One region of the Paenibacillus oryziterrae genome, then DNA from elsewhere that is predicted to be linked to it. Evidence: riboswitches for the same ligand, from Rfam matches in the RefSeq annotation. Region 1 holds a riboswitch; each other region holds the start of a gene.
What was found. A riboswitch is a leader RNA that binds a small molecule or an ion and turns the genes downstream of it on or off. The one in region 1 is predicted to bind cyclic di-AMP.
Positions count from the first base shown of each region.

Region 1 (6,651 bases):
TCAGGCTTCCGCCGATCATAATGGATTCAGGTATAGCGTCAATCATGGTGCCGGCAAAAATAGCAAGGCCGCTGCTCACAGCTGCTCCGCCGCCTGCAACCCCTGCTGATCGTTTCCGGTCTGCTCCTCCTTTACGGGAGATATACCAGTCAAATAACGTAAATGCAGCCGCTCCTGAAACAAATCCGATGATTATCGGACTCAGGCCACCATCGGCTACGGAATCACCAAGCAGCTCGTACGTTGCAGCTCCAATCAATACACCTGTACCAAAAGCCATGATGAGTCCAATGAATTTCTTCGGGATACGAAGGAATAAAGCCATCAACGCCCCGATCAATACCGCAGAGCCCGAAACTCCGCCCCACATCGCCGCAGTCCACACTCCAAACACCCTCTTTGTTTTTAATCAGTCCGAATCCATAAGATTAGATTACACCCAATCCAATAAAAACAAACCTAGATACCCATAACGTAATTTCCTATCTGCAATTCTGTTTAGAGTTCAGTCTTAAAACGCATATCAGAATACTTTTCATCGATTTAATATTTAATCCAATTAACAATATATCCTCTATAACTATGTCCCGGATGGATTCATTTCCCGGATATAGGGTAACTTAAAATTTATAACAACAATAAGGATGGGATTTCCATGGAACAGAATGTAGAAAAGCTTTCTCAATGGTTAAATACACATATCGGTCATACACTTATTATCGAGAAAAAAGAATTGTCTGATCTGGATATTGTCCAATTCAGCCTTGAGGCAGTCGATTACCGGGACGCTGAAAATGTCATTGATGATTATTTGGACAGCGCTGTTATCCTTAAAGGGCATGGAAGTACTCAGAATAAGGATGGAGATCTTGTTCCTCTGCCACAACCTACTTATGAAATAGCTGTCAGTGGACTCCATGTTGATGCTAACCATGAGGGGAGTATTCAAGTAGATACGGAACGGGCAAAATATGTCCTTTCTGACCAGGAATAATACAAAAATTGGCTGGAGGTTTGCCCTCCAGCCAATTTCTACTTTAAAGATCTATTCTTCTTCACCGATGATTTTCACTTCGGTTTCAAGCTCAATACCGAATTTCTCTTTTACTGTAGCACGGACATGATGGATCAGTCCGATATAGTCTGTAGCTGTGGCATGATCTGCATTTACAATAAAACCGGCATGTTTCGTGGAGACCTCTGCCCCGCCGATTCGTGTTCCCTGAAGTCCGCTATCCTGAATAAGCTGTCCGGCGAATCGTCCGGGAGGGCGCTTGAATACACTTCCGCAGGAAGGGAATTCAAGGGGCTGCTTAGATTCCCGCAGTTCCGTAAGCTGGTCCATCGTTACTTTAATTTCTTCATGTACTCCTGAAGTTAACAAGAAGCGAGCTTCCAGAACGATATAGTTCCCGCTGGCAAATATACTCGTTCTATATCCCCATTGCAGCCCTTCACCTTCAAGGGTAAGCATCTGACCCTCCTGCGATAACACAAGTGCGCTATGAAGCACATGACTAATATCTCCGCCATACGCGCCCGCATTCATATAGAGTGCCCCTCCAACTGTGCCGGGAATCCCACAGGCGAATTCAAGACCTGCCAGTGAGTTCTCGAGAGCAAATCTCGAGGCATCAATGATTTTGGCTCCGCACTGAGCGTGAAGCATCTGTCCATCCTGGATTTCCATACCGGATAATCCATACGTTTGGAGGACAATCCCGCGTACACCACCATCTCTGATAATCACATTGGAACCATTGCCAAGAACGGTCAGTGGTACATCGTGTTCGTGTGCATATATAACAATATTCTGAAATTCTTCATAAGTGGCCGGAACTGTCAGGATATCCGCCTGTCCGCCCATTTGGGTAAATACATGACTTTTTAAGGACTCCCGGCTTTTTACGACTCCGTCAGGAACAAGTCCTTGTAAATCCTCCATTACTTTGCTGATGTCCATATTAAAGGCTCCTTAAGCGGTATTGTTGCATTCCCCACTTTAACAACGAACAGGCTCCCTTGTCAATGACGGGAGCTTGCTGGCTGGAGAAAATCCAGAATCTACTTTGATATGCTGTTATCTGCCACTTTACCTCTATCTTCCTTACGAAGTTCCGCCCGTTCCTCTTCCTTGAGCCTTGGGCAGGTGTAACAGTAGCTTCCGCCTTCTGTCCGGTAGTATAAGCAGCAGCGGTTACGCATTTGAGTTGTCCGTTGGGGATCGGCAAGATCCTCAATGATGCGGATTTTAACATGAAAGGGATTGTTGGATAATCCGAACGCCTCGGGAGGCAGTTTGGTTTTTAGAGCTGTATAATCGTCACTCAACTGCTTCACATGGCTGTCACCGGTTCTCCCCGATGTGAACAGTTCCAGATAATAATTGAATTTGGTCGGTAGCTGGCCCCAAACCTTACTTAAACTCAAACCGCTGGCTTCGGATACGCATTGCAGGAGTGGTGAAGCTGTATTTTTATAAAAGTCTGTAAGGATCTGCAGCAGCCACTCTTCACGTTTAAATGGCTCATTAGGTGCAGGATTTAACTCCCCTTTCTGCAATGAAAATGCGACTCTACAATAGCCTGCGGCTGGAATCAAATGAATGTGCAGATTGTTCAGACTCAGATCCGGCGCGGCATCGAACACGGAAAGTGAATATTGCAGTGCCAGCGCCGCACTGGTGAACCAGCCTGCGAAATAAGCGCCAACAGCAGTATCGTCCAGTGCTTTTATTAGTGGAGCGTATTCATAAATAAATCTGCGCATATGCTCAGGATCCAGTAATTCCACAGCCACATAGGAATATACTGCTCCCTCAGGTGCGGTGAAATGAAGATCAAATTTGGTAGTTAATTCTGAATTAATGAGGCTTTCAATGTTCTGCACTCGCTCATAAACCGGCGGCTTTATGAGGGGCAAGCTCATATGGCAGACACAAGGGTACACCCGTACGGGGATCAGGCATGATATCGGCTTCAATGCCAAATACCTCACGTCCGGATAAGAACAATATCATAATCATGAGTCCTATTACCGCAGAACTTATCCTTGTTGTTCTCGTTCTCTTTACTGAGAACATTTAGTTCCCCTCCAGTATGTACGTGTGTATCACGACTAGCAATTTGATGTTCTGTAGACTTGACCCCTTGAATGATGTGATTATCATTCTCCACGTCAACAAAAAAATAAAAAAGCAGTCGCCCCTCAATTAAGGAACAACCGCTTTCTATATTATGAACTCTATTAAATTATTTATTCAGATGGAAAGGTACTGTTGCAACAACGATATCCTTCTGATTCATTAAATAGGAGCGAATGAGCAAGCTGGTCTGATTGTGCAGAATGGCCTGCCACCAATGCTTCGTAATAAATTGCGGAATCAGGATCGTGATATGATCCGTGGAAGCTGTCTTCCACTCTACCGTATCAATGAACTTGACCAGCGGACGCATGATGCTGCGGTAACGGGACCGAAGCACAATCAGACGTACTCCCGGATTCCATTCTTCCCATTTCTGTTCCAGCTTGTGAATCTCTTCTTCATCAAAGCCAATATAAACTGCGACCACATTCTCCGTTAAAGACTTGGCATAACTCAGAGAATGAAGTACTGCCCGGGTTACTCCGGATACAGGAACAACCACTGTACTGCCTTTAATGCAAGGCTTATCTGTATCGAGTTGAATACGAAGCTCATCTGCTGTATTCATATAATGGCGGTGAATACGGAAGAATACGAACATTACCAGTGGCAAGAAGATAAACGCCATCCATACGCTAGTGAATTTAGTGATGATGAAGATCATCGTGATTGTAAGAGTTGTAAGCATACCTACAGTATTTACTGCGAATTTGCTCTGCCAGCCCTTTGGTTTTTGCTTATACCAGCGAACCATCATTCCAAGCTGTGACAACGTAAACGGAATGAACACCCCTACCGCATACAAGGGAATCAGCCCTTCTGTATTCCCGTGAAACGCAGCTACCAATACAGCGGACATAACACCTAAGAAGATAATACCGTTTGAGAAGCCCAAACGGTCACCGCGGACCATGAAAGCATGTGGCATATATTTGTCTTTAGCAAGCATGCAGGCCAGCAGCGGAAATGCAGAATATGCAGTGTTCGCAGCCAGGAACAAGATAACTGCTGTAATTCCTTGAATAAAGAAATACAAGGCACCGCGACCGAATGTGGATTCGGTGATTTGTGATATAACAGTTGCTTTTTCATCCGGAACGATTCCGTACCAGTAAGCTAGCAGCGTAATTCCTGTGAACATACTTCCCAGAATAATACCCATGAGTGCCAAAGTTTTAGCAGCATTCTTCTCCGCAGGAGCCTTAAAGTTCGGAATGGCATTCGATACCGCTTCAACACCCGTTAGTGCAGAACAACCTGAGCTAAAGGCCTTCAGCAGCAGGAACAAGCTAACATTGGATACTACTGACCCCATTTCAGGTACAGCGGCATGAGTTCCACCTGTAATATATTTAAATACACCGGTAAAGATCAGAACAAAGATTGAAACTACAAACAGATAGACCGGAATCGCTATGAACGAAGCAGACTCCGTCACACCGCGCAGATTAAGGATAGTTAGAATTAAGATTACAGTAGTCGCAATTAGTACAGTATGACTATGCAGACTTGGAAAAGCCGAAGTGATCGCATCCGTACCTGCAGAGGCACTAACCGCTACAGTCAGGATATAATCTACCAGTAAGGAACCGCCGGCGAGTAGACCTGTGGGAATGCCCAGATTCTTTTTGGCAACGATATACGCGCCTCCGCCTTGTGGATAAGCAAAGATCGTCTGCCGGTAGGACAAGATCAGAATTGCCAACAGAGCCAAGACAGCAAGTGCGATCGGCAACGAGTACCATATGGCCGTAAATCCAGCTGCCACGAGTACTATTAATATTTGCTCCGTTCCGTATGCAACAGATGATAATGCATCTGATGACAGAACCGCGAGTGCTTTTACCTTGGTTAACTTTTCATGATCAAGTTCGTTGGATTTCATCGGACGACCGATTAAAAAACGTTTTACTTTGCTTACCATTTTAGAAACAGTTCCTCTCTTTGGTGAGTTGAATCGGATTCCCGCGCGCCATTTTCAATAGTGGATTTTCATAATTGCAGGCACAAAAAAAGCATACGGATATGATCCGCATGCTTAAAGCATGATCATTATCCCACGGTTGCTTACGAGGTTAGCTGGCGGATTCGGGCAGTGGTAGCCCTACGGACCAGGATTTCTCCTAGTGCCGATTCACCCCTTTTGACCACGGTGGTCAAGGTTGGTTCCCCCGTTTTTCCTTTGGAAAATTCAGCGCATATTCAACTTCTCACAAGGTCTAATATTAGTCTACAAAGCAATTTCAGTAAAGCTGTGAAACAAATGAAAAAAGAATGAAAAAGGAACCAATTCCCGCAAATTATGCAACGGGCAGGTTCCTTTCTTTCATTCTCTCCTATTATCCCCATGGAACGTGTTTTTTTGGAATTTCTTCGGATATCCGTAACAGATTTTATATGAATTAATAGTTACATTTCTTCTGTATCTTCCGTGTTCTCAGTAACTCCCTGATCACGTCCTAACCATAACACCGTAGCCATTAATACAAAGGCAATAAGGGCCAACAAAGGAATGGTAATGAAGCCGAAAAAATTCAGATAATCCTTGTTGCAGGGAACACCGATGGTGCAAGGCAGAATCTTGCTCATTGCGGGTATCTTCTGCTCGGCATAATGATAAATCGATATCGAACCACCGATTACACTAAGCGGCAGAACATAAGGAATGATCTTTTTATCATTTCGATAGGTTGCAATGCCGAGCAGAATTAGCTGCGGGTACATAAAGATGCGCTGATACCAGCATAATCTGCAGGGCTCGTAGTGCAGCACCTCGCTCAAATAAAGGCTGCCGGCTACAGCGATCAAACATACGAACCAGGCCAAATAGAGACAGTTCCGGCGGCAAAAGGAGATGAAGGTACTCATTGGCTGGCCGCTTCTTTAGCAGCAGTATCAATCTGTTGAGTGATGGCCTGATAATTAAATGGCTCGGCAATTTTCACTCCATTCACGAACACTGACGGAGTTGTCGTCACACCACTATCACTCGCGAGTTGATTGTCACGCTGTAGCTCATCAGCATAGGTCTTATTCTCTATGTCCTTCGCCAGAACATCAGTATCGACCGTAAGTCCCAGCTCTTTCGCCAGGTTCACCAGATAATCCTTTGCGGCCCACTCCTCGTCTTCTTTACCTTGACGTGCGTACATGGCATCATAATACTTCCAGAACTCGTCATTATTCTGGTGATACACAGAGAGTGCTGCCAGAGATGCCGTCTCTGAATCAGGACCTACAAATGACATATTAACGAAATAGAAAGCGGCTTTTCCCGGGGTTACGTATTCGTCAACGATCTGTGGTTTGATGACACCGGTAAACTCCGCACAAGCCGGACACTTGAAATCACCAAATTCAACGATTTTGACTGGGGCATCTTCAGAACCTAGTCTTGGGAGGTCACTGTAGTTAAACCCAACCGCTTTCCCGGAGGTATTGTCACTTCCGCTGTCTTTGGAAGCCAGAATAAACAATGCGGCAAATAGAATTACAACCAGCGCGAT
Region 1 covers NZ_JBGJZO010000001.1:309,393-316,043, reverse strand. The annotation lists gene ACAN55_RS01540 (ZIP family metal transporter) at 1-385, opposite strand, end outside; gene ymzB (protein YmzB) at 656-994, shown strand; gene murB (UDP-N-acetylmuramate dehydrogenase) at 1,046-1,963, opposite strand; gene ACAN55_RS01525 ((2Fe-2S)-binding protein) at 2,065-2,889, opposite strand; partial or broken gene fecE (Fe(3+) dicitrate ABC transporter ATP-binding protein FecE) at 2,894-2,998, opposite strand; gene ACAN55_RS01515 (APC family permease) at 3,252-5,069, opposite strand; cyclic di-AMP (ydaO/yuaA leader) riboswitch at 5,195-5,352, opposite strand; gene ACAN55_RS01510 (disulfide oxidoreductase) at 5,555-6,013, opposite strand; gene ACAN55_RS01505 (DsbA family protein) at 6,010-6,651, opposite strand, start outside.

Region 2 (7,970 bases), on a different contig from region 1:
TTATGTTTGCTCTTGGCATTTACAATATTGAGGGCAATTTGTTTCTTACCCTCCGGCTGTACGTTATCCATGCTGCACGTCCTTTCTCCTGCGAATAATTTAATTTTAGCTAATAATACGGCGAATGCAAACATATACATCCCGTAGATGCTTGTCAACGGGAGGAATCACAGTATGAAGCCACGATCTATACACTCAAAAATCATCTTCGGGACACTGGCCGCCGCCCTGTGTCTGCTGGCGGGGGGAATATGGCTGTTCTCGGGTCACAGCCCTGCTGCGGTTGACACCCTTGTTCCAAAAGGGGCCAAGTCCCCTGCCGTCCTCCGCCCGGATAAACCCTTAACCGAAGCCCTTCCGGAGAGCACGCCGGTTCCGGCAGCCAAACCCCTGAGTCAACGTGTTGTCGAATATCACATCGACGTGAAGCTTGCACCGGAGACTCGAACACTTGAGGCTTCTGAGACCGTAACCTGGACCCATCCAGGTACTAAACCGGTAAATGATTTATATTTCCATCTGTATCCCAACGCCTTTGCTTCGATGGAGACCACCTTTATGCGAGAATCCGGCGGGAAGCTTCGCGGCGATACCATGCCCACAGACGGCTTTGGGGGCATGTCCCTAAGCGATCTGCGGACGACAGAAGGTGTCTCTTTGCTACAAAGGGTGCAGTACGTACAGCCGGATGACGGAAACTCCAAAGACAGCACCCTCATCAAGGTCCATCTTCCCGAGCCGGTGGCCGGGGGAGAGAGCATTACACTAAAACTTCAGTTCGAGGTCAAGCTGCCAAGGATATTTGCCCGTATGGGTACGGCAGGCGATTTTGTTATGGCCGGGCAGTGGTTTCCAAAACTTAGTGTCTACGAGCCCGCCGGCGTCGGCTCCGTCCGCGAAGAAGGCTGGAATCTTCATCAGTACCATGGTACTTCCGAATTTTACAGCGATTTTGGCATCTATAATGTAACGATCTCCGTTCCTTCCGAATACACCGTAGCCGCAACCGGCTTTCCGGTAAAAAGCCCGAAAATCAGCAAAAGTGTCAAAACATATCAGTTCTATGCTGACGATGTGCATGATTTCGCATGGGCCGCTTCCCCCGACTTCGTGGTAGCAGAGCAGGCTTTTTCCGTACCAGGGGTTCCAGGTGTACGAATCAAGCTCTATCTGGACCCGTTGCACAAGGATTTACAGGAGCGTTATTTCCAGGCCGCCAAAGCAGCACTCACCTATTTTAGTAAGTGGTATGGATCTTATCCCTACTCCACTTTATCCATCGTCGTACCTCCAACAAACGGAAATGGGGCGGGAGGTATGGAATATCCGACTTTGATTACGGCCTTTGGAGCCAGCAGCACTACACCGGATACTTCTCTGGAACGGACGGTGATTCATGAGATCGGACATCAATATTTCTATGGAATGGTTGCGAGCAATGAATTCGAGGAGGCTTGGCTGGACGAGAGCTTCACATCATACGCAGAAGACAGACTAATGGAAAAGGAATACGGAATTACGGCTAATCTGCCGCTACAGGCAAGTCTCGTACAGCAGCCGGAGCCGCTGAATCAGGAGACCTGGAGATATCACGGAACAAGCTCATACACTCAGAACGTATACATACGCGGCAAGCTCGTGCTTAAAGATATCGAACGGAGAATCGGTACTAAGGCCATGGACAGCATTCTGTCTTCCTATGCCCGTAAATACCGTTTCCGTCATCCGTCCACCGGCGATTTCCAGAAGGTCGTTGAGAAGGTCACCGGGAAGTCCTGGAAGGAATATTTTGATCTTTATGTATATGGCGGCGGCACTCCTGACTTCTCCGTAGAGGATATTTACTCCGTCCGCCAAAAAAGTGATGTACCTCAATCACCATCCCTTTATGAATCGAAAGTAAAACTGGTGAACAAGGGGGCTCACTATCCTGGCGTTACGGTTAAATTCACCTTTACCGACGGCCATACGACTCAGGAGGTTTGGGACGGGCAAGGCACTGAAACCACATTAAAACTGCTCTACAGTTCTCCTCTTCTCTCGGCGGAGATTGACCCTCAGCACGCTGTCCTCCTTGAAAATAAGCATCTTAACAATTTTAGATTGGCCGAGCTTAAACCTGATACGGTGTCCCGCTGGACGCTGAGTGTTACTAAGCTGGTCGAAACCGTGCTTGCAACTCTGTCCTGGTGAGGTGAATGACCATGAGAATATCAATAAGCCGCGGCTTTAAGAGCATGAAAGAGCAAATATACATCCTGATACTGCTCTTCATATACCGGTTGCTCTGGGGGTATTTCCTGTATGGTTTTATTAGGGATGCCATAGTACCAGTTCTACTGAGATACCCGAATGAACAAGCCGGCGGCAGCGGAATAGGCAGACTGCAATTCTTCATCGAAGGCCAATACAGTCTAGCTGGAGACCCTGGCGTCCAGAAATGGCTTTGGCTGCTGCTTGGTATCACCGTTCTAAGACTGCTTATATCTCCCTTTATCCGGGCAGGACTGATCCACGAACTGCACCAGGAGAGCAAGGGTGAGCGCGGACTCTTCTTTTTCCCTGGAATGAAGCTGTTCGGTCTGCCTATAATGATCTTTAGTCTAATCGAATGGATTCTTGCCCTAATACCTCTATATTGGCTGGCTCCCATTCTGTACAAACTGCTACTCTCTTCCTACCTTGACCACAAGCTTCTATTACAGGCAGTCCCTTATACCGCCGCATGGCTCGTTTATATTTATTTTATCCGCTTATGCCTGCTTTATATGCAGTTTGGCTACACCGGACGAACAGGAATGTTCTCCTCTCTGCTGCTGTGTCTGCGCCATATCATTCCAGCCTCTGGAATCTCCCTGCTTCTAGGAGCAGGCGGATTTCTGGTACTTCTACTATGTAGCATAACCAGCGTATTCTGTCCCGGGCTCCCTGCAATTCTGATCCGGCAACTCTCCCCACTGCCATCCACCTTCTTCAAAATGTGGGGGCTGTCGGCACAATATCATCTATGGGATAGCAAAAATTCCCTTAAATAAACAGCATCCCCATTGCACATATTTAAAGAGTCCTTGCTCACAATAAGAGCAGAGACTCTTTTTCTTAACAATCTGTTAAACCATTTGCAAAACTGTAAATCCTTTGTTACAATGATGCCTGTAACGATGGTAACAATTTTGTAATCTTTTCAGTAAATTCGTAACCTTTTCGTTCAAATCGAATTGAATCTCTACTGTTGTTGTCACGATCATGTTGTACGCGGTGCACAAAACGCCAAATTCCTTGCACCAGGAAGTGGGGGAACCATATTTTGGGTGAATTGATCTCGTTTCGGAGTGATCATAGGGAGTCTTCCACCGAACCCTTAAGCTAACCTCGCAGGCATTAGGAGGAATACTTCTTTGAAAAGTCATAAGTTTACAAAGAAATGCACCACTCTTGCTTTAGGGATTGTGATGGCATTCACTTTGGGGTCCGGCAGCGCATTTGCTGATTCCAAGATGGATACCGTTATTTCCAAAACCCTCGGAACGACCTATAAAACCGGAGGCATGAGCACCACCGGATTTGACTGTTCGGGATTTACTAAATATGTCTTCCAAAGATTAGGTCTTACCCTGCCTAGAACCTCAAAAGCCCAATTCAAAGTAGGGACCACCGTGTCCCGCAGCAATCTGCGTTCCGGAGATCTCTTATTCTTTAACACATTGGGTAATGGTGTATCCCATGTCGGCATTTATGTCGGAAACGGAAAGTTCGCCCAATCCTCTTCTTCACGTGGTGTAACCATTAGCTCACTGAGTCAGGCATACTGGGCCAATCGCTACATTGGCGCTAAACGAGTCATGAGCACAACCGCTTATAAGTCCGTAGCTTATGATTGAACCTAGACAGCAACCTAATATTTGAGCTTTTTTGACCTCCGGGAACTGATTATTGCCGTAATCATTTTCCGGATTTTTTGTTTCCTTATTCTACCTTTTACACGCTTCCAACAAATTTGAAACATCCTGCCGATGTAAAAATTAATAAATTGCAACAATTTTGCGACAATCCAGGGTTTTTAGGTATCTTTTTCTCTTAAATCACTCATAAATTTCGCAATACTATGTTATAAGTGATTGCCAATTGCTGCTCTGTTTGTTACAATAATCGCAGTGAGTTTATAGTAACATTTTTGTAATTATTGTCTTGTCCTTTACGAACGTTTTGTCATGTTTCTTGGAAATCTTGATTTAACAGTAAGTGCCGAGTTTCCTTAATCAAACAAGGAAAACGGGGGAACCACTTTGGGTGAATTGACCTCCTATTCGCAGAGGGGTCATAGGGGACCTTCAACCGAACCCTTAAGCTAACCTCGTAGGCATCTGGAAGGGGTTTACGTATTTTGAAGAAGAAGTTGGCTGCAGCTGTACTCAGTTTCTCAGTACTTCTTACCGCAATTGGAGCAGGAAGCGCTTTCGCCGATTCCAAGATGGATTCCGTAATTGATAAAGCTATCGGAACTAAATACGTTTCCGGCGGCGTAACCACAAACGGATTTGATTGCTCCGGCTTTACCATGTACGTATTTGACAAGATTGGTATTGATCTGCCGCATCAATCAGGCTCCCAATACCAAATGGGCACCGCAGTATCCCGGAGTGAGCTTAAAGAAGGAGATTTGCTCTTCTTCAATACATCCGGTAGAGGCGTATCCCATGTCGGCATTTATGTCGGCGACGGTAAATTCGCACATGCTTCATCCTCGCGTGGTGTAACCATCAGTTCACTGAGCGACAGCTACTACGTCAACCGCTACGTTGGCGCCAAACGAATCATGAGCAAGACCGCATATGCTAAAGTCGCTACTGATTCCGAAGACAACGATGATGTGCAATAATTAATTTCAAATAAGCCTTCTTCCACGGTTTTTGCCGAAACCTGGGAGGGGGCTTATTTATTTTGTCCTTACCTATTTTTTACCCCTCTCACCATTTACCAAACTCCATATCTACCGTTAAAACGTATTTCCTTAAAATATTTTAGGTATTTATCTGGTTTTGTTCTCCTATAAAGTTTTTGAGTCGATTCCAGACCTTTTTGTATATAATTAAGTATAGATAGTTACCATTAAAGGAGGTCTCTGACCTTATGATCAGTTCCCCGGTAACCTTTCGTGTCGTACCCATGGAAATCAATCACGCCGAAGCTATAAGCAAGTGGGTTTATAAGCCCCCCTATAACATTTATGACTGGCTGCCTTGGGATCAGATGCAAGCACTCGGTGTTGAATTTGGCGATCCTACAATCCGCGAAGAACAATATGTCTCTGTAGTGAATGAGCAGAACGAGCTCTGCGGCTTCGCCCAGTACTTCCCTATGGAAGGGGTCATTCGTTTGGGAATAGGCATGGAGCCTGAGTTATGCGGTCACGGCCTGGGCAAATCATTTATGGATGCAATCGTCATCGGAGCACGCATCCGTTATCCGAAGTACGAGATTGATCTTGAGGTACTGACCTGGAACCAGAGAGCTATCCGGACTTACCGCAAAAGCGGATTTACGATTACTGATACCTATGAGCGCAGAACTCCGACCGGAATGAAGCCCTTCTACTGCATGGTCTATGATAAATAACACTTTGACGAAATGGAATTTGAACTTTTTCACAATATCTGTTCGTTTTTTTGCCACAAATGCTATGATACCACTTCACCTTCCGTTATAATGGAGGAAGCAGCTTACATAGAAGGGACGAATGGGGATGCAAAAATGGATCATGAGCGGTTTGTTTTTCGCCGCCTGCGCCTTTGCGGTAGTACTAATGTTCACTCTTCCAGGCAAAGAACAGGTTGCGGAGCAGAATAACCCCACCATGCCGGTAGTTCAACTGGACGCAACACAAGCAGAAGCCACTGTAAAGTTAAATTGCATCACCTGCCATGGTGATCAGCTCCAGGGAGGCGTCGGTCCGAGTCTTCAGAATGAAGGCAGTTCGCATGATGCCGAGCAGATCTACAGCATAGTTACCAAAGGCCGGGGCCAAATGCCTTCCTTTAAAGAAAAGCTTGCGCCGGAAGAAATCGCCAACGTCGCCATGTGGCTATCGGAGAAAAAGTAAACCCTTTTTCGTCAAGTCCCGCTAGATCGGCCTTTATTTATTGTATATCCAAACCTAAATACGCCTGTACGGACGAAAGCTTAGGCTCCTTCCGCACAGGCGTATTTTTTATGATCAGATATCCCATGGTGTTATGCGCATACAACATTTACAGCTATCATCTCACCTTGTCAAAGGCTTCGTTAAATTCATGGGCTTCCCGGATATCCAGTGCGGTGATGCCCTTCTCACTGGCCGTTGTAAGGCGCAGAGTTACATTCTTATAGTCAATAGCTATGGCAGGATGATGATTGAATGCCTCGGAGATGGCTGCTACTTCGTCCACAAAAGCGATTCCCTTCATAAATTCATTAAACATGTATTTACGAACAATGGTATCCTCCTCCAGCTTCCAGCCTTCCAGCTTGCCTACCTGCTCACGCAGTTCTTGTTCGGTTAATACCACTTGTTGTCTCCTCCCTTGTAAAAGGCCGCAGCGAGCTTCCTGCTTCCTATGACTTGCCTGTATTTTAAACAAAACATCCCTTAGCTTCTTAGTCCAAGGGATGCGCCGGAATCATGGCATTTTCAGTTAAATGTATTCATAATTCCCGGCAATCATGACCTTAGGTTAAGTCGATTTTACCATGTCCCGCAGACTGCGGGCAAATTACCAGAAAAGCACAATCTGCCTTACACTAAAGCTACAGAGGCTAAATCTTCTTCCCCTGCCAGAACGTTGATCCGGTGTGACTCCTTGTCATAAATGACCGCACCGCTTCCCACCTGGATCACAGGCTCCTCACCCAGTGCAAAGAATAAGTCTTCTGCAAGCGCCTCCCATACCTCAAGCTTAGAGTCCAGGGGCAGCTCAAGCCACTCCTCCGGCTCCATTTCAAAAAATAAATACCCGTCGGAAATGCGGCCCACCGCTTCCGTCAATTCACGCAAAATATCTGCATAATCTCTACCATGCTTTACACCCACGACTATCACTCCGTTTTCTTCACTAATGGATAAATAACTTACTTATTCATTATAGCCGAAAAAATGACTTCACAAAAAAGGGAATCCTGTCGATAAATAAATAAGAATATACATTAGTTGTTACCGGGCAGGTGTCCCGCCGCCGTTCAAGGATGATAAAGCGGCATCGCCGGATCACTTCTTAAAACTCATGGACGAGGTGCATAAATGGAAATTTCAACAATTATTGGTTTAATTCTCAGCGTAATTGCGGTTGGTGTGGGGATGGTGCTCAAAGGAGCTCCTATTCATTCCCTACTGACACCGGCAGCTTACGTCATTATTATCGTGGGTACGGCTGCATCACTCTTCATGGCTTTTCCGTTTCAAGAAATGATGAAATTCCCTAAGTTAATCAAAATTATGTTTATTGCTCCGAAAATGATTAAAAAGACCGAACTGATCAGCATGTTTATGGAATGGGCATCCGTTACCCGGCGTGAAGGTCTGCTGGCTTTGGAATCCAAGGTGGATGAGATTGAAGATGCATTCCTCCGTAATGGTATGCGGATGATTATCGACGGAAATGATCAGGAATTTGTGAGCGATGTACTAATGGAAGATATTCATGCGACTGAAGAGCGCCATAAAGCGGGAGCGCTTATCTTTACACAAGCTGGTATGTATGCACCAACTCTCGGGGTATTGGGTGCTGTTATCGGGTTGATCGCGGCTCTGGCAGATATGAGTGAGATGGAGAAGCTGGCACATGCGATCGGCGCAGCGTTCATCGCCACCCTGCTTGGTATTTTTACCGGTTATGTATTATGGCATCCGATGGCGAACAAGCTGAAGCGGTTATCCAAACGTGAAATTGAAGTCCGCCTGATGATGGTTGAAGGACTGCTGTCCATTCAATCCGGGG
Region 2 covers NZ_JBGJZO010000028.1:16,147-24,116, reverse strand. The annotation lists gene ACAN55_RS21110 (YwhD family protein) at 1-71, opposite strand, end outside; gene ACAN55_RS21105 (M1 family metallopeptidase) at 175-2,193, shown strand; gene ACAN55_RS21100 (hypothetical protein) at 2,205-3,035, shown strand; cyclic di-AMP (ydaO/yuaA leader) riboswitch at 3,259-3,396, shown strand; gene ACAN55_RS21095 (C40 family peptidase) at 3,453-3,881, shown strand; cyclic di-AMP (ydaO/yuaA leader) riboswitch at 4,234-4,378, shown strand; gene ACAN55_RS21090 (C40 family peptidase) at 4,385-4,879, shown strand; gene ACAN55_RS21085 (GNAT family N-acetyltransferase) at 5,131-5,616, shown strand; gene ACAN55_RS21080 (c-type cytochrome) at 5,744-6,100, shown strand; gene ACAN55_RS21075 (4a-hydroxytetrahydrobiopterin dehydratase) at 6,258-6,545, opposite strand; gene ACAN55_RS21070 (hypothetical protein) at 6,773-7,066, opposite strand; gene motA (flagellar motor stator protein MotA) at 7,274-7,970, shown strand, end outside.
Region 2: it holds a riboswitch for cyclic di-AMP, as region 1 does, so the genes downstream of both, ACAN55_RS21095 (C40 family peptidase) here and ACAN55_RS01515 (APC family permease) in region 1, are expected to answer to the same signal.

Region 3 (7,970 bases), on a different contig from region 1:
GCCCCAATCCAAACTCATGGCACCATGCGGCTTGCCTCATTTCCCCTTCATGCGGGTATTCCGCAAGGACCGTTGTTTGGAACCGCGGCTGACTCTCAAAATAATACGGCTCCTCATCGATGACAAAATCCTCTACCCCCTGCATGATCGGATGCTCCGGCTCCTTGATGGAAATGGACAGGGCCGTATATTCCGGATGATGGGTGAAATATGCTCCGAGCAGCGTTCCCAGCTCCTGATTCCGCTGCATCGAGATACCGTTATGTATAACCAGCAGTCCGCCGCCAGCTGCTACATACGAGAGTAATCCTGCTACCTGCTCCTGTGTAAGGAGATGATCCGTAAAATCGGTGTAGGATATAACAAGCTTATTTTCAGCGAGCGAATCGTCTTTCAGCCTATTCAAATCCTCTGAGCAGGTTAGCTCCAGATCGCCATTAAAAATAGTCTCCAGTTCACGATCCACTCCGGCAAAATGGTGATACTTAACCTCCGAGTAGGTCCCCAGGGCAAGCGCCTTTAATTTCATGGGTTTCAACACCTTTCCAGCATTTATATGACTCTAGCGCAGTATATTCCTACCAAGGCCAAGCATTTCCGTCGATATCGATATAAGCAGGCTCTTCTCCGGCGTACTTCCGGTAATCCTGCACAAGGGCCATGATTTTGTTCGCCGATTCTTCAGGCGGTGTGTGTGCTTCTTCATTTTTTTGGCCGCTCATATAGGTCTGCATCCACCCCGGATGGAATACCATAACCTGACCGCCAAGCTCCTTAAGATGGTTATGCAGCAGGGAGGATTGCATATTAAGAGCCGCCTTAGACATACAGTACCCATACATATTGGTCCGTTTATTACGGGAGATACTGCCAGCTTCCGAAGAAATATTGACGATCAGCTTACTGTCTCCCTGCAGCAAAAGCCCCATCAGCGCATTGCTCACCCGAAGTGAACCCAGCGTATTCACATTGTAAATCTCAGCCATAGCCTCATCGTCCATGTCAACGAGCATGGTGGCATCGTCAACCTTTTTGATAATTCCGGCATTATTAATAATTATGTCTACATGCCGGGTCGCGGCGGCAATCATCCGCGCAGCCTGCCTAACACTATCCTTGCTGCCGATATCCAGCGGAACCAGCGTCAACTGCCCGGGGTACTCCTCTTGAAGTCTTTGCAAAAATTCAGCATCCGGCATGTACTGTCCGGCAAATACGGCGTATTTGTTCTCCAGCAGCCACTGCACAAGATACAGGCCGAGGCCTCTATCGGCACCGGTAACACAAGCGACTTTGTTCATATCCATGGAACACTCCTTAACCCTGCGAAATGAAATGTATGCGTTTACTTACATCTCCCTCACCTTAGCATGGGTCATTTGTTTTTTCAACGCTTATTCAAAACACGAGAGAAAACGCTAACATTACGCAAAAATTAACGAGCGTACTCTCCCTTATACCGGCCGCCGCCTGAATTGGTGTTCCTGCGTCTGAAAGTCATTCTTTCCGCTTTTTACAAAAAAGGGTATTCAGGAGTATTATTCGTATGAAGATTAACACAGCAGCACACACGCTGAATTCCCGCCTAGCGGGAAACGGGGGAACCATCCGGCCACCGGCCGACTGGGGTGAATCCGAAAGAGACTTCCATCGTCTCTAAGTAGGTAGGGCGACTCTCACCGCCCGAATCCGACAGCTAACCTCGTAAGCGTAAGGAGAGAGACCCTTGATCCGCCCGGCGATTGGTGTCAGGTTGTATTTCAGCCTGAACATGAACAAAACCGCTGGCAGAGGCCTCCTCTGTCCAGCGGTTTTTGTGCTGTCTGTATATCATATCAAGATATCCGGAAAGGATCGTGAATTTCATGCAAGACCCTCTGCCTGCCATCTGTCCTGTTTCGAGCAAATTTCAGGATTACGTGAGCCAGCTCTCGAGCAGGATCTACAGCCTAAGCACTCTGCTACTTGAACATACGGCCCAAGCGGAGCATATAACCATCGCAACCTTCAAAGAACTTTACGAGTTGAACAGCCGTAAGCCTATAACCGATCAGACTGTATTTTTTACTGCTGCATTCCAAAGTTGTATCCGCCTGTGTGCCGAACAGAAATCCCATCTTATATCCGGCTCCTCCCGGGAAGGAAAGCTTCAAGAGGATCAGGCAATAAAAGCACTATGGTACGGTCTCCGGCTACCTATGCCAGAAATCAGTCTGATCCTTGAGATAAGTGTTCCCGAGCTGAAGTCACGGCTAAGAGGGCTGCGGGAGCAGATGGCCGGACTGAAAGATTCCTCCAAGCCTGCCTGCATGAACACAGCATAATCCCATCTACGTCACCTCAATATGAGCAGTTCGGACGGGGCTCCTCCTTAACGGTATGAGCCTCCTTCATTACATTGCCAGGCGGTTTAGCGTTTGCCTGAGCTGCTCTTCATGAACTTCCAGACCGCTATGCAGCAACCGGTAAGCCCAGCGCCGAGCATGATGGTCTGTACAGCGCCGAGGACAACTGATTTCTCCGAATGAACCAGCGTGCTGAGCAGAATCAGCAGAAAAGATACGGCAAGCAGCGCAGGTGTCTGATATTTCTTGTTCATTAATGTATAAATCCCTTCTAAACATCGTTTAGGACTATTGTATCTCAACTAGAGCGTTATGCCAAAAAATTTAAAGTAATATCAAAACGATATTTATCTCCTCATTTCACACTCTATCTTTTACCATTCTCCAGATCCCACAAACAAATAAGTAATTATTTTTACATCATATACAAAAATATCCACTTCATGTATTATTGTAGCATTGGTAGTGGCCACTTCCATAAATATCATAAAACGGAAGGGAAGTTTCTATTAAATGCTGAAAAAACTCCTGAAACTAGCAACAATTACGGCTTTAACTGCAGCAATATTTCCAACGGGTGCTTTTGCAGATACCAACAAAGATTTATTCTCCTTTACTGGCGAGACTTATCTAAATATGCCAGCAACTGAATACGGAGGGCCTACAACGAAATCCCAGCTTCATGTTTCAGACTTCAAGCTTAACAACCACAAAATTTCTATTACCGGATCAGTTACATATAACGGTAAAGAACTTCCGTTAACACTGGAAGGCAGATTAACAAATACCCGAATAAAAAAGGATAATCGCTCTGTCGTAATTATTGATACTGTTTCAGGAGAATTTGATGTTCTTCATGTAGCGATTGATGCGAACGTGGAGGAAGGCATTACTTTCACCAAAGGCTTGGAAGGGCGTTCAATAATATCCATTTATCTGCAACATAAGAACACTCGTGAAATCTCATTCTTTGATATTGATGCAAGTGAACTTGGTGAGAATAATAAGAATGTGCTCCTTGATGAAGTAAAGCACTTCGAGGCGCAAACCAAATTAAAAAGTGACATCCTTAAGCCTGAAAAACGTCAATTTTTTAGTGCGAATGATAAAACCGGCGCCGAAAAGGAACAACTTGATGCAAATGCGGTTAACTCCTCCGACTACTGGTTCAGAAACGTGTTCGCTCCTATTTCCAGTGATATGAAGAGCCTAGCCACTACAAGTTCCCTTTCGTATTATCAAGTAGTCGGTTATAAAGACACCGATTACTATTATGTAAACGAATACACTGGTAATCAGCCGGGAATGTACATCGATGAAGTTCTTCAGTGGGACTACTACATTAATCATCCTGCTCCAACCGAATTTTATGGCACGCTTAAAATCGTTAGTGAATACACCGATTCAAATTATGATGCTTATGACGACCCTACATGGGCTCCTTTAACATTAGGAAAATCAGATAATCCAATTTTCCTAACTTTCTCCTTTAACGGGTCCGGAACATCCTCCAACCCTTGGGGTGACACGGTAGGTGTAGTTCAGCTTACAGCAAGCGCAACATCCGATGTGTTGGGCTCACCGAAAGGTCTGATTAAACAATTAGTAAGAAAAAAACCGAACTGGGTCAACGTGCTTTGGGAATTACCCGATCTACTTCTTAATAGTAGCGGCGGTACGCTAAATGGTAACGAAATTACGATCAGCCCATCGAGCGGTGATTCAAATAAGGCATTCGGAGCATATCTGGAAGATCGGCGTATGGGTACTCCAAACCAATACTTTACGATCAAACAGAAGTTGGAATACAGAACATCCTCTCAAACAAGAACCATGGGCTTCCAGGCTAAGTTCCCTGTATACACAAGAAATGGATTTGGTGTTTATAACTCTTTAATTGGTTCGAGAGATTTGAAGAAATCAATCTCATATCAGTTCTAATACCGTTTGAGAGAAAGCCCTCTTAGAGGGCTTTCTCTCATTAATAGGAGCCCAAAGACTATGAAAATAAAGTCTGTTATTGTAACCTCAGCTATGGTTGCCGCATCCTGTTTCTATATTGCTTACTCCCTAATCACTACTGAGAATCCAACCAAATTAACAACCCTGCTTTTAAATTTAAATTATTTAAGTAAGGATGCTGCATTAGACAGATCGAACGATTTTATTATGACAAATCTAAAGGAGCTAGATGGACATATACATTCAATTTCTGTCGTGGATCAGCATTTTTATTTAGCTCAATCCGGATTTGAACATATCTTCGATAAAAAAACGGATACCGCAGATTTCCTTCAAATCAACTACCGGATTGATGCTGACAAGTTTACAAATGTTACATTTTTCCTAAGGCTTGAACACCCCGGAACAAATCAGGAGAAAAGAATCGCCTGGGGAGGGAATGATCAATTCTCAAGTTTATTAAGTGCTAGCACCGGTCTACCCTCACTTCCTCCGGGCAAAGCACCAGGAAACAATTAATACTCTCCGAAAAGTGTATCCCCTACATTAAATCAAGGTGGTTTCATAAATTGAAGTTAATGATGTGCATTATTTCCATAATGCTAAGCATGAGTATATCCCTAAATAGCTTCAATACTTGCAAGCTATTTGAGAAGGATAAAGAATGGATACCAATAACGAAAACAAACAGTAATAACTTGTATTTTAAGCGCAACATCAAGATTGCAGTATTAGATTCCGGGATCGATAAAAACAACACTTTTCTTAGGAAACTTACATTATCCGGGTATAACTTTGTAGATAATAATGATGATGTTACGGATATATTAGGGCATGGTACAGAAGTGGCTGGTGTATTGGCTTTAATGGAGAGCACATTATTCAAATCTATGGAACCCTTTAAGAAATACATTAGTATATTACCTGTGAAGATTGTAGATACACGGGGATACACTGACGAACTCAAAATATGCGCCGGCGTTAAATACGCTATTGAGAATCATGCAGATATAATCTTACTATCACTGGGTCAACAAAAAGACAGTGAAGAAATGAGAAGGGTTTTTGAAGTATCAGAAGCAAAAGGAGTAGTTGTTATAGCCGCAGCTGGCAACTCAGGTAATGAAATTGAATATCCGGCAGCCTATCCAACTGTAGTTTCCGTAGGGAGCATTAAAAGGAATAAAGAAGTCGAGGATTATTCTAATAAGGGTAATGAAATCGATTTTGTATCGTTGGGGACTTTGCAGACTTTTCAGACAGGAGGTCAAATAGCCGAGGTCAGCGGTACCTCCATAGCCGCACCCCAGGTTGCAATGATTGCAGCTGCTGTACTAAGCAGTAGTACTATACCCCTGAAACCTTACAAAGTAAGAGAAATCCTAAGACAGAATACAGAAGACGTGGATCAGAAAGGATTTGATTTCTCGTCAGGGTATGGATTCTTGAGAACAGACCGTCTGTTTATCCCTTCAAGTCCTTCATTCTTTGATACATATGAGGGTAATAATAAAGAACAAAATTCCAGTTTCATTCCAATAGGGAAACTTATAACTGCAAATTTATCCGACTCCCAGGATAAAGATTGGTATTCCTTTGAAGTTCCATATGATGGAACAGTATGTATCAAACCGAAATCTATAGATAATAGTCAGAGCAAAGTGGACTATAAAGTTAAATATAAAAATCAGTTAAAGCCGCAATGCTTCAATGTTGAAAAGGGTAGAAACTCAATCGCTATTGAGAGTAAATTAAAGAATGAGCACCGTACGGCTGATTACGAGTTCATAGTACAATTCTTTATGCATAATGATCAATTTGAAGAAAATGATAGAATAACAAAAGCAAAAAAAATTGATATTCAACCCGATTGTGCTATTGTCGGAAATTTCAACAGAAAATATGACGAGGATTGGTTTGTTTTCCAGGTTACAGTAAATAAACGATTGGTTATAAATATAAATTCAAGTTCCAGTAGAATGGAAACTGAGTTACGTCTATTCTCTAGCAATCAATTGACCTCGCCTCAATTATTAGTCAATGATTCAGATAAAAAAAATATCAACTCCATTAACCTGGAAGCAGGTACCTATATGCTTCAAATCAACAATCATTCAGGACTTCCGGTAGAAGGAGAATATTTAATATTATTATCCTTGTCAGATTAACCTAAAGAATAGCGCCTACCAACAAGAGGGGGCAAATTGCAATTTGCATGGCACTTCCCCCCTCCCTCTCAGGAACATCTCCTCACGCCAAATGGCTGGCATCATAAAGATTTGGACTTTCAGGACTTTAGTCTACGCAGATTAGAGTAGGCCGCCCGGTAGTCGAACCGGACAGTATTACTTCCACCATGCGGCGCTTGGATAATCTGCCGCTCCAATAACAACCGTCTCTCCAATCCGAGGCGTTGCTATGGCTGCTCCCAGCCGACCAGCCGCTTGAACTGCCCGTTCGACCGGATCGATCCAGCTGTGCAGGGATAGTGTGAACGCTCCCCAGTGAATGGGAATCATCAGCTTGCCCCGTACGTCTAAATGGGCCTGCACCGTTTCCTCCGGCATCATGTGGATTGCAGCCCAGTGCTCGTTATATTGACCGCACTCCATCAGGGTGACATCAAAAGGTCCATACTTATCGCCGATTTCCTTGAAATGAGGCCCATACCCGCTGTCTCCGCTGAAAAAAATCCGGGTCTCACCGCTCAGGATGACCCAAGAGCACCATAGCGAGGTATCCCGGCCGCCTAAACCCCGTCCTGAAAAATGCCTTGCAGGCGCACTTGAGATCGTAAGGCTCTGAAAAGAGAACTCCTCCCACCAGTCATGCTCCTGAATGATTTCCGGATCTATTCCCCAACGCACCAAATGGGCAGCGACCCCCAGCGGGACGATAAATTGTTTGACTTTCCCTTTTAGTTTAACAATAGAGCCGTAATCCAGATGGTCATAATGATCATGCGACAAAATCACAGCATCAATAGCCGGCAGTTCATCAATCTCTATGGGCAGCTTGGTACTGTAACGCTTAGGGCCAAAAATCGGGAAAGGCGATGGAGAATTCCCAAACATCGGATCCAGCAGCAAGGTTAATCCGTTTACTTTCAGCAATAATGCCGAGTGTCCGAACCATGTAATCTGATCCGCGCTATTTTCCTTCACCCATACAGGATTCAGTCGCTCCGGGGTGATACCTACACTTGGCCTGCCGAGCGGATTACCCTTAATCATCGCCATGACGTCATTCATGGTTTCTTTTACACTGGTACTCATCGAAGTCGGGATTTGATTGTTGAATTTACCATTGGAGAAATTGGGTGATTCTTGGATTCTTCTAAGAGTCTCCGAGGATTTTTTTCCTCCAAAGGCAGGGTTAAAACGCACCACCAGATATACGAGTGCAACAATGGCAACAGCTATAATCAGATACGTCATATCATCGATTCTCCTCTTACTTAGGCTAGATTTATCTTGTTACTATACATTAGCCCCTTATTCGCCCCGATTCAAGTTTCGCTGATTTGCCCATAAAAAAGAGCTATCCCATAAGCCGTGATTGGCTCTTGGGACAGCTCTTGTTTTGGTGTTGGATAGACTTGTGCGCTTGGTGTGGACGCTCCGCGAACGGACCGTTGTTCCATCCTCTAATCTACTACGCCAA
Region 3 covers NZ_JBGJZO010000002.1:105,291-113,260, forward strand. The annotation lists gene ACAN55_RS02860 (ThuA domain-containing protein) at 1-529, opposite strand, end outside; gene ACAN55_RS02865 (SDR family NAD(P)-dependent oxidoreductase) at 579-1,301, opposite strand; cyclic di-AMP (ydaO/yuaA leader) riboswitch at 1,562-1,725, shown strand; gene ACAN55_RS02870 (hypothetical protein) at 1,857-2,324, shown strand; gene ACAN55_RS02875 (hypothetical protein) at 2,411-2,599, opposite strand; gene ACAN55_RS02880 (hypothetical protein) at 2,859-4,286, shown strand; gene ACAN55_RS02885 (hypothetical protein) at 4,347-4,826, shown strand; gene ACAN55_RS02890 (S8 family peptidase) at 4,916-6,475, shown strand; gene ACAN55_RS02895 (MBL fold metallo-hydrolase) at 6,653-7,582, opposite strand; gene ACAN55_RS02900 (glycoside hydrolase family 2 protein) at 7,962-7,970, opposite strand, start outside.
Region 3: it holds a riboswitch for cyclic di-AMP, as region 1 does, so the genes downstream of both, ACAN55_RS02870 (hypothetical protein) here and ACAN55_RS01515 (APC family permease) in region 1, are expected to answer to the same signal.

Region 4 (7,970 bases), on a different contig from region 1:
GGTTTCTTTTATATGGATAATACGCTTCCGTGGTAAGTTAACTCCCCAAAGGAGTAGACAATCATTAACATAAGAGTCCTGGTGATCAAGAAACCCTTGGTCCATCAGGACTTTTTTTATGTTACGCATTGCCGATACCATCGGAAGAACCATAGTGGCACCGTATGGAATTCCGTCTGGCCTCATTATTATGCTGATGGGTGTGCCATATTACCTTTTCCTTATGTATCGCTCTCTGGTTAGTAAGGTGTAAACATCGGATACTATCCGTTCTCTATACTTTCTCCATACTTTTGTGGTAGGGTTGACTTATAACTATTCAGCGAGAGGGTTAACACTTTGTTTAAAATAAAATTCGGAGATTTCATTATCATTGGGGTTGTACTGCTTGTCGCAGGCGTTATCTATGGGGTGGAGTGGCTGGATACTCGCAACGATACGTATGTTCAAGGACAGCTGGCTGCTCAAATCACGGTGGATGGCAGACCGTACAAGACCGTGAATTTGACCAAGAAAGAGCAAGTAATCGACATCCAGACCAAATACGGGCATAATACGCTAAAGGTATTTGATTACGGGATTCAAATGGTCTCTGCGGATTGTCCGAGGAAAATATCGATGCAGATGGGTTTCAAAACGAAGCCGCATCAGCAGATTATATGTATCCCCAACCGGGTGCTGGTTGAGGTGATTAACCCTGAAGGCTCTCAGGGCGAGGATGAACTCGACGCTGTTATTTAGGATCATAGAGATGAGAACATAGGCTGACTTTCGGGGGCGATCCTGAGGTCAGCTTTTTTTTTATATAAAAATATTCCCTTTGGGCTCCTTCTGGACCATTTATCATTGATTACCGAGTTTGGGTTCTGGACGATATTGGATATGGATGTAGCATTTATCTATGACATCATGGTTTACGAGAATCACCGCAGAGCGGGGTATGGCAAGAAAATGATTCAATATATGGGGGGATTAATTCAAAAAGAGGGATTGAACAAAATGGTTCTGAATGTATTTTCGAATAACGTCGCGGCAAATGCTTTGTATGAAAGCATGGGTTTCACAGTGATTGCAGAAGAAAGCGGACAGAAAGCAATGATTAAATACTTGTAAGCTCCTATGTGGAGAAAAACGCAGCAAATCAAAGCAAATAATCGACCGGTTAAGAACGGAGCCAAAGAATGCGCCTTCATTCCTGCAGGATCGGCATTCTTTAGCTTCTTTTGCCATTGGATATGTTTTACATTGAATGGCCGCAGGCGTATGATTCAAATCAGCAACCGAATGTTATATAACTGTTCTCAAATTGCTGAATTCCGACAGTGGGAACGGGGGAACCAAACGTGAATGATAGCGTCGAAGACTGGATGCTGGAAATCACACTGGGGTGAATCTTTGCGCGGGCCGACAAACCGTCCCGACAAGGTAGGGCAATCTCGCTGCCCGAATCCGTCAGCTAACCCCGTAAGCGTTGAAGAGAGAGGATGAGCCGCCATGATCGATTAGCCGACCACGGAGAGCCCTGCCGCTTCTGTGGTCTTTTTGCTGTGGACATTTGAATGAAAGACTGTGCACACTGCAAAGAAAACGTCATTTAACAATGGGCAAATGTTAGTTTTGGGAGTCTAAAATATTAGTTTATAGCGGGAGGGCTTCTTATTGTTACAGCGTTTATTGTCTGCTTCTGGGTAGGCTTGTTGCTGCTCCTGACCAGCGGTGTTCACGGGCACGGGTTTGGGCATATCCATATGGGAGGAAGCGCGGGAGACGCGGGAGGGACGACTTTTGTACCTATTCTTCCCTTGATGGTTTTTGTTATGGCTTGGGGCGGCGCCGGTTATGTGCTGACCCGGTTCAGTGAATGGAACGGACTTTGGGTTCTGCTGATTTGTACCTTCATCGCTATTGTACTGGGCTGCCTGATGTATTATGTGCTGGCCAAGGTGATGCCCCGGTATGATGATAGTATGAAAGAATTGGATTATGATCCGGCTGGGCAGCTTGGGTATATCAGTATCCCGGCAGCAGATGGAGCAGTCGGAGAAATGAAGTACGTGCTACAAGGCACGATGCGCTCCATTGGGGTACGGGCGGAAACCGGCCAGCGGCTCTCCAAGGGAGACAGAGTTATTATTTTGAAGGTAGATAAGGGAATTGCAGCCGTAACCCTCTTCGAGCGGGAAACGGAATATGAGTGAAACAAGGGAGAGTCGAACTGAATGGTCATTATTTATTTAACCGGGGCGATTGTTGCTGTTATCCTGCTTGCGTTATTTACGATTGTGAATGCCTACAAAAAAGTTCCGCCCAATCAGGCGATGATTGTGTATGGTCTCGGCGGGAAAAGAGTGGTGCAGGGGGGCGGGACTTTCGTCATTCCCGGCTTTCAGAACAACAAGACCATCTCCATGATGCTCATGAGCTTCGATGTCATTCCCGCTCAGGCCATGTTCTCTAAGCAAGGTATTAAGCTGAACCTGGAAGCTGTGGCACAGATCAAGATAAAAAGTGAACCAACGGCCATTCTTACCGCCAGTGAGCAGTTTATCGACCGGCCTGAAGAAGACCGCGAAACGATTATTCTGCATTCCGTGGAAGGGCATTTGCGCGGTTTGATCGGACAGTTGACGGTGGAATCCATTCTGAAGACGCCCGACGAGATCAACAGTAAAATGCGGGAGACGTGCTCGGAAGACCTCGATAAAATGGGACTTGAGGTCGTCAGCTTCACCATTAAGAAAATTACGGACGACAAAGGATACATCGATAACATGGGTGTTCCAGAAATTGAGCGTATCCGCCGTGATGCCAGCATAGCCAAAGCGGAGGCGGAGCGCGACATTCAAATCAAGCAGGCTGAGGCAGAGAAGGAATCCTCGATAGCCAAAGCTAATTCTCACCAGGCTACCATTGAAGCGGAAACCGCTGCCCGGGCGAAGGAGTCGCTGTTTGAGAAGGAGCTGAACATCAAGCAGGCGGACTTTAAGCTGGAGACGGAAGTGAAGAAGGCGCAGGCGGATCTGGCATACGAGCTGCAACAGAACAAAATCAAGCAGTCGCTGGTCACCGAGCAGGTCAAAATTACGCAGATGGAGGCGGAGGCGAACCGGACCGTCCGCGAGATTGAAGTAGAGCTCAGACAGAAGGAGCTGGAAGCAACGGTTATCAAACCGGCGCAGGCGGAGAATCAGGCGACGATTATGAGAGCGGAAGCAGCCAAACAACGGCAAATCCTTGAAGCGGAGGCTGAGGCCGCCACAACCACTAAACGCGGACTGGCGACAGCAGAAGCGGAGCTTGCAAAAGGAAAGGCCAACGCGGAGATTGTTCAATTGGCAGGGGCGGCGGAAGCAGGCGCGCTTGAGAAGAAAGCGGAAGCTTACAAACAGTTCACGCAAGCTGCGCTTACAGTTGAATTTCTGAAGATTCTACCTGAACTGGCTGAGAAAATCGCTTCTCCACTGGCTAATGTAGATAAAATCACGGTGATCTCCCAGGACGGCGCATCGGCCGGGGTGAACAAAATTACCGGTGATATTGCCAAGATGATGACTCAAATACCGGAATTAACCCAAACCCTTACCGGAATGAATGTGTCAGAAGCGATCAGCGGGCTGTTTGGCAAAAATAAAGAACTGTAAGTCATGCAACTTGCGGCGGTACCTGGAGCCTGCTTCGGAACATTTTGGCAACTTACCGCTGCGTTACACACAAAAAGACAGCACCGGGCATTATGGGTTCAGTCCCATGAATCTCGGTGCTGTCTTTTGATTTCAGATTAATGCCGATAAGTCACCGTATGGTCCTTAGTCGGTGAAAATATGATTGCCTATGGAAAGATTCTGTGGACGTGACCAGATCCACTTGCTGGTAGCAGTGCTCGGATTAAAATAGTAGAGCGAATTATGCGTCGGGTCCCATCCGCGAACGGCATCGAGAGCCGCGAGATCAGCGGTACGGTTCGGAACAAGCCAATACTGGCCATCCGCTATAGCTGTAAAAGCGCCGGGCTGAAAGACGACATCCCGGATATTGTCCGGAAAAAGGCTCGATTGGATCCGGTTCATTACCACCGCGCCGACAGCTACCTGCCTCGAATAGGGTTCGCCCCGGGCTTCACTGTATATAACCTTGGCAATCATAATTGCTAACATAAAGGAGGGGGAATAAAGTGAAATCTCTCACCCTAATGCTATTGTTACTCATCGTTGCAAGCTTTGCCCTAAGTCCGTCAGCAAGTGCTTCATCTGTGTTCGAACCGGGGAGAATCTCACGGGACTTATGGTATCTTCAGCACCGGCTCAAAACTTTAGATTTCTTCACTCAGCCATTAGATGGACAGCATGGTACACAGACCAAGACAGCCGTATTTAAGTTGCAAAAGGAATACGGAATTCCAGTCGATGGACTTCCAGGAAAAACCACCTGGAACGCACTAAAGAAATATTCTCTGAACATCTACGAATTGGATATGGGGGCGGGCGGAAAGGACAACACTTACTAATTAGAAGGAAGAACGATTATCGATTAGTTATTGCTTCATAAAACAAATCAAAATGTTTGTCTTCACTGTATCTTTCGGTGATCTTAGCTTCATAGGTATAGGAGTTTCCATTGGTTTTGGTGAAAATAATGACTCGATTATTTACCGTTTTATACTGCATTTCCATGCCGTTTATCACTTTTTCATTTATATTATCTGTGATTATATCCATTTTACTTTGAGTAATCTTGAAAATATCCGTTCCTTTATAAGGTCCATATAATATTCTAATGTCACTACTGTTGTTCTTAGCTTTATTAAGTTCTCCTTTTTTATCTGTAAATAAATAAATAAAGGATTCACGATCCTGTACTAACGGATCGGACAAGATATCAATCTCTTTAACTTCAAAGCCTTTTACGTTAGGAATAACTCCACCACTATTTTCGATTTCTTTAGTTGCTTGTTTTAATCCGTTTTCTTTAGATGTGCAACCAGCAAGGCTTAGTATCACTACGAATATAAAAATTAACATTAAGAATTTCCTCATGTTTTCCTCCTTTTTGTTAATTTAATGTTTTACGAATAACATTAAACATAAATTAAGATATGATTTATTTATAATTGAAATACACTTATTTTTGTTCGGAATGTATCAGGCCCGAATAGAATGAGCCTGATACGAAAAATTATTTTACTGACTCAATAAACTCAATAATTTTTTCGTTAGAAGTATTTTTAGCAATTATGAAATGACTTAATCCACCCTTAAACCAACTATATGCAATATAACCTTGTTCGGGAATACTCTTAAATTGACCATGTACACCATTTATAAGGATATCTTTAGCATCTTCATCCATGATTACAATTTCCATTTTCTTTGTTGTGTAATCTATCCAACTTGTGTTGTCCGTTGTATTTCTGTAACGGATAGTTACTTCTTTGAATTTTTCAACATCAACTTTAGCTCTAACATTTTCATTAAGTATCGTTGTTGGTTCGTTATATATAATACTTTCTTGATAAAAATTTGTTGGAAGCTTTGATGGAAGCTGTAATTCAGTATTTCCAAAAACCTCTTTTGCCTCGTTAGCATTCAATACTTTAGCAGAACTAGTAACTGAATGACCCGATACAAACTTCTCTCCATTATTGGAAGGAGAAGCTAATGTTGTACCTATTATCCCTGTAAGGGCAAGAATTGAGATAAGAGTAATTAAATATCTTTTCAAAAAAAACATCTCCTTCTTAACGATTTGTGTAAGCAATTCTATCATATCTAACATTAGATTGACTTCCATCTATACCATAAGAATCAGCATAAACCGTCATCTCACTGTAGAGACTGCCCATGTTAGCTGTATAGTTTGTAGGAACACTTTTAGTAGTTGTTATACTTTGGGCATACCAGTCTAAATATCGTTTATCTCTAAGATCGACGATTTTATATACTCCAAACTGCGCACCAGATGGACTGCTTGTTCCCGATGATGTTCTAACTTGAGAAAAGTAAACAGTTGTTGGCGTATTACTATTTCCTTGTACAGATTCACTCCTCCAGTACCTATAAGTTAATCCACTATAATTAGATCCACTATTGATAACTTCATAGGTTGATGGAAAACTGTCGGGATAAAAAATACCTTGTAAATCAGCAAAAGCGTTACTACTATACATCACCACTGAAATCAGGAATGCAGTTACTAATGCACATGAATAAGATATTAAGTTCTTAAATCGAAATTCTTTTTTGATAAAATTCAGCATATATTGCCCTCCTAATATTAAATATTTCAAATTACTTGCCTTCATCCTCTTTTTTCAATATTTACCTTAAAATATAAATATTACTATATATTGAATGAAATAAGTGTCGAATGGTGGAATAGATAGTTGCCAAATCTTCGCCAAATTACGACATTATTCTCTGAAATCTGAAAGCAGAAAAAAAGCTGACTTTCGGATATGCTCCGGTTGCCAGCTTGTTGTTTATTAAGAGAGTTATAGCCGTTGTTAGTCGGTGAAAATATGATTCCCAATGCTAAGATTCTGCGGGCGGGACCAGATCCACTTGCTGGTTGCGGTACTCGGATTAAAATAGTAGAGCGAATTATGCGTCGGGTCCCATCCCCGAACGGCATCGAGAGCCGCGAGATACGCAGTACGGTTCGGAACAAGCCAGTACTGGCCATCCGCTATAGCTGTAAATGCGCCGGGTTGAAAGACGACATCACGGATATTATCCGGAAAAAGGCTCGATTGGATACGGTTCATTACCACCGCGCCGACCGCTACCTGTCCGGTATAGGGTTCGCCCCGGGCTTCACTGTATATGACTTTAGCCATGATATCCATTTCGTAGATGTTCAGGGAATATTTCTTTAGTGCTTTCCAAGTCGATGTTCCTGTAATTCCATCGGCTGGAACTCCGTATTCCTGTTGAAACTTAAATACGGCTGTCTTGGTCTGTGTACCATACTGTCCATCTAATGGCTGAGTGAAGAAACCTAAAGTTTTGAGACGGTACTGAAGATCCCATACATCTCCTGAGCTGCTCCCGGGTTTGAGTACAGATGCAGCACTTGCTGACGGACTTAGGGCAAAGCTTGTAACGATGAGTAACAATAGCATTAGGATGAGAGTTTTTACTTTATTCATAGCCCCCTCCTTTATGTTAGCAATTATAAAGGGGGCAGGAAGAAGGGACAACACTCACATATTGGAAGAAAGCTTTTCTTTATTCGTAAATTTCAGTGATTCCTGTATTGATAAAATCCGGAACAGGCTCACCCTGAGCCGCCTTCAGCAGGGTGTTAATAATGAATTCTCCCCAGTGCTGCTCGTTCTGGGAGATGATTCCGGTGATCTGTCCGTTTCTCAAGGATTCCTGTACCGAACTGGTTAATCCCAGTGCGACATTAAATCGCTTTAGTCCCTTCGCCTTCCATACGAGTACAGAGCTGGACCCCGATATGAAGTCCAGACTGATCAAGGCACTGAAATGAGGATGTGCGTCGATCATCTCTTCCAGCTGATTCATGGCGCCTTCTTCGCTGCCATCATTGCTGCGGATATCAAGCACATCAATTGCTGTATGCTGGGCCAGGTAATCCTGCAGCCCGGCTAATCTCTGGCTTAGTCCCAGCATATGGGGCATGCCGGACTCGACAATGACCATGCCTTTGCTGCCCAGAAGCTGGTCCACGGCTTGGCCGATGATGCTTCCCGTCTTGTAATTATCTGCACCGATAAAGGATAAGCGCCGGCTGCCGGGTGAATCGGATTCAAAACAAACGACCGGGATTCCATTACCCAGGGCTTTGTTAATGACTTGGACAAGAGCCTCTGAGTCTACCGGATCGATCGCAATGCCGTCCACACCTCTTTTGATCATCATCTCCATAATCCGGATTTGCTGTTCGAGATTGGCCTCGTCCGGCGCCTGAACAAGCAGATTAATCTGATGTCCGGCAGCAGCGGCTTC
Region 4 covers NZ_JBGJZO010000014.1:46,391-54,360, forward strand. The annotation lists gene ACAN55_RS15475 (SDR family oxidoreductase) at 1-36, shown strand, start outside; partial or broken gene ACAN55_RS15480 (iron chelate uptake ABC transporter family permease subunit) at 101-253, shown strand; gene ACAN55_RS15485 (NusG domain II-containing protein) at 340-741, shown strand; gene ACAN55_RS15490 (GNAT family N-acetyltransferase) at 847-1,113, shown strand; cyclic di-AMP (ydaO/yuaA leader) riboswitch at 1,298-1,486, shown strand; gene ACAN55_RS15495 (NfeD family membrane protein) at 1,659-2,198, shown strand; gene ACAN55_RS15500 (flotillin family protein) at 2,220-3,641, shown strand; partial or broken gene ACAN55_RS15505 (cell wall hydrolase) at 3,807-4,142, opposite strand; gene ACAN55_RS15510 (peptidoglycan-binding domain-containing protein) at 4,172-4,504, shown strand; gene ACAN55_RS15515 (hypothetical protein) at 4,521-5,033, opposite strand; gene ACAN55_RS15520 (hypothetical protein) at 5,173-5,718, opposite strand; gene ACAN55_RS15525 (hypothetical protein) at 5,735-6,253, opposite strand; gene sleB (spore cortex-lytic enzyme) at 6,500-7,144, opposite strand; gene ACAN55_RS15535 (sugar ABC transporter substrate-binding protein) at 7,224-7,970, opposite strand, start outside.
Region 4: it holds a riboswitch for cyclic di-AMP, as region 1 does, so the genes downstream of both, ACAN55_RS15495 (NfeD family membrane protein) here and ACAN55_RS01515 (APC family permease) in region 1, are expected to answer to the same signal.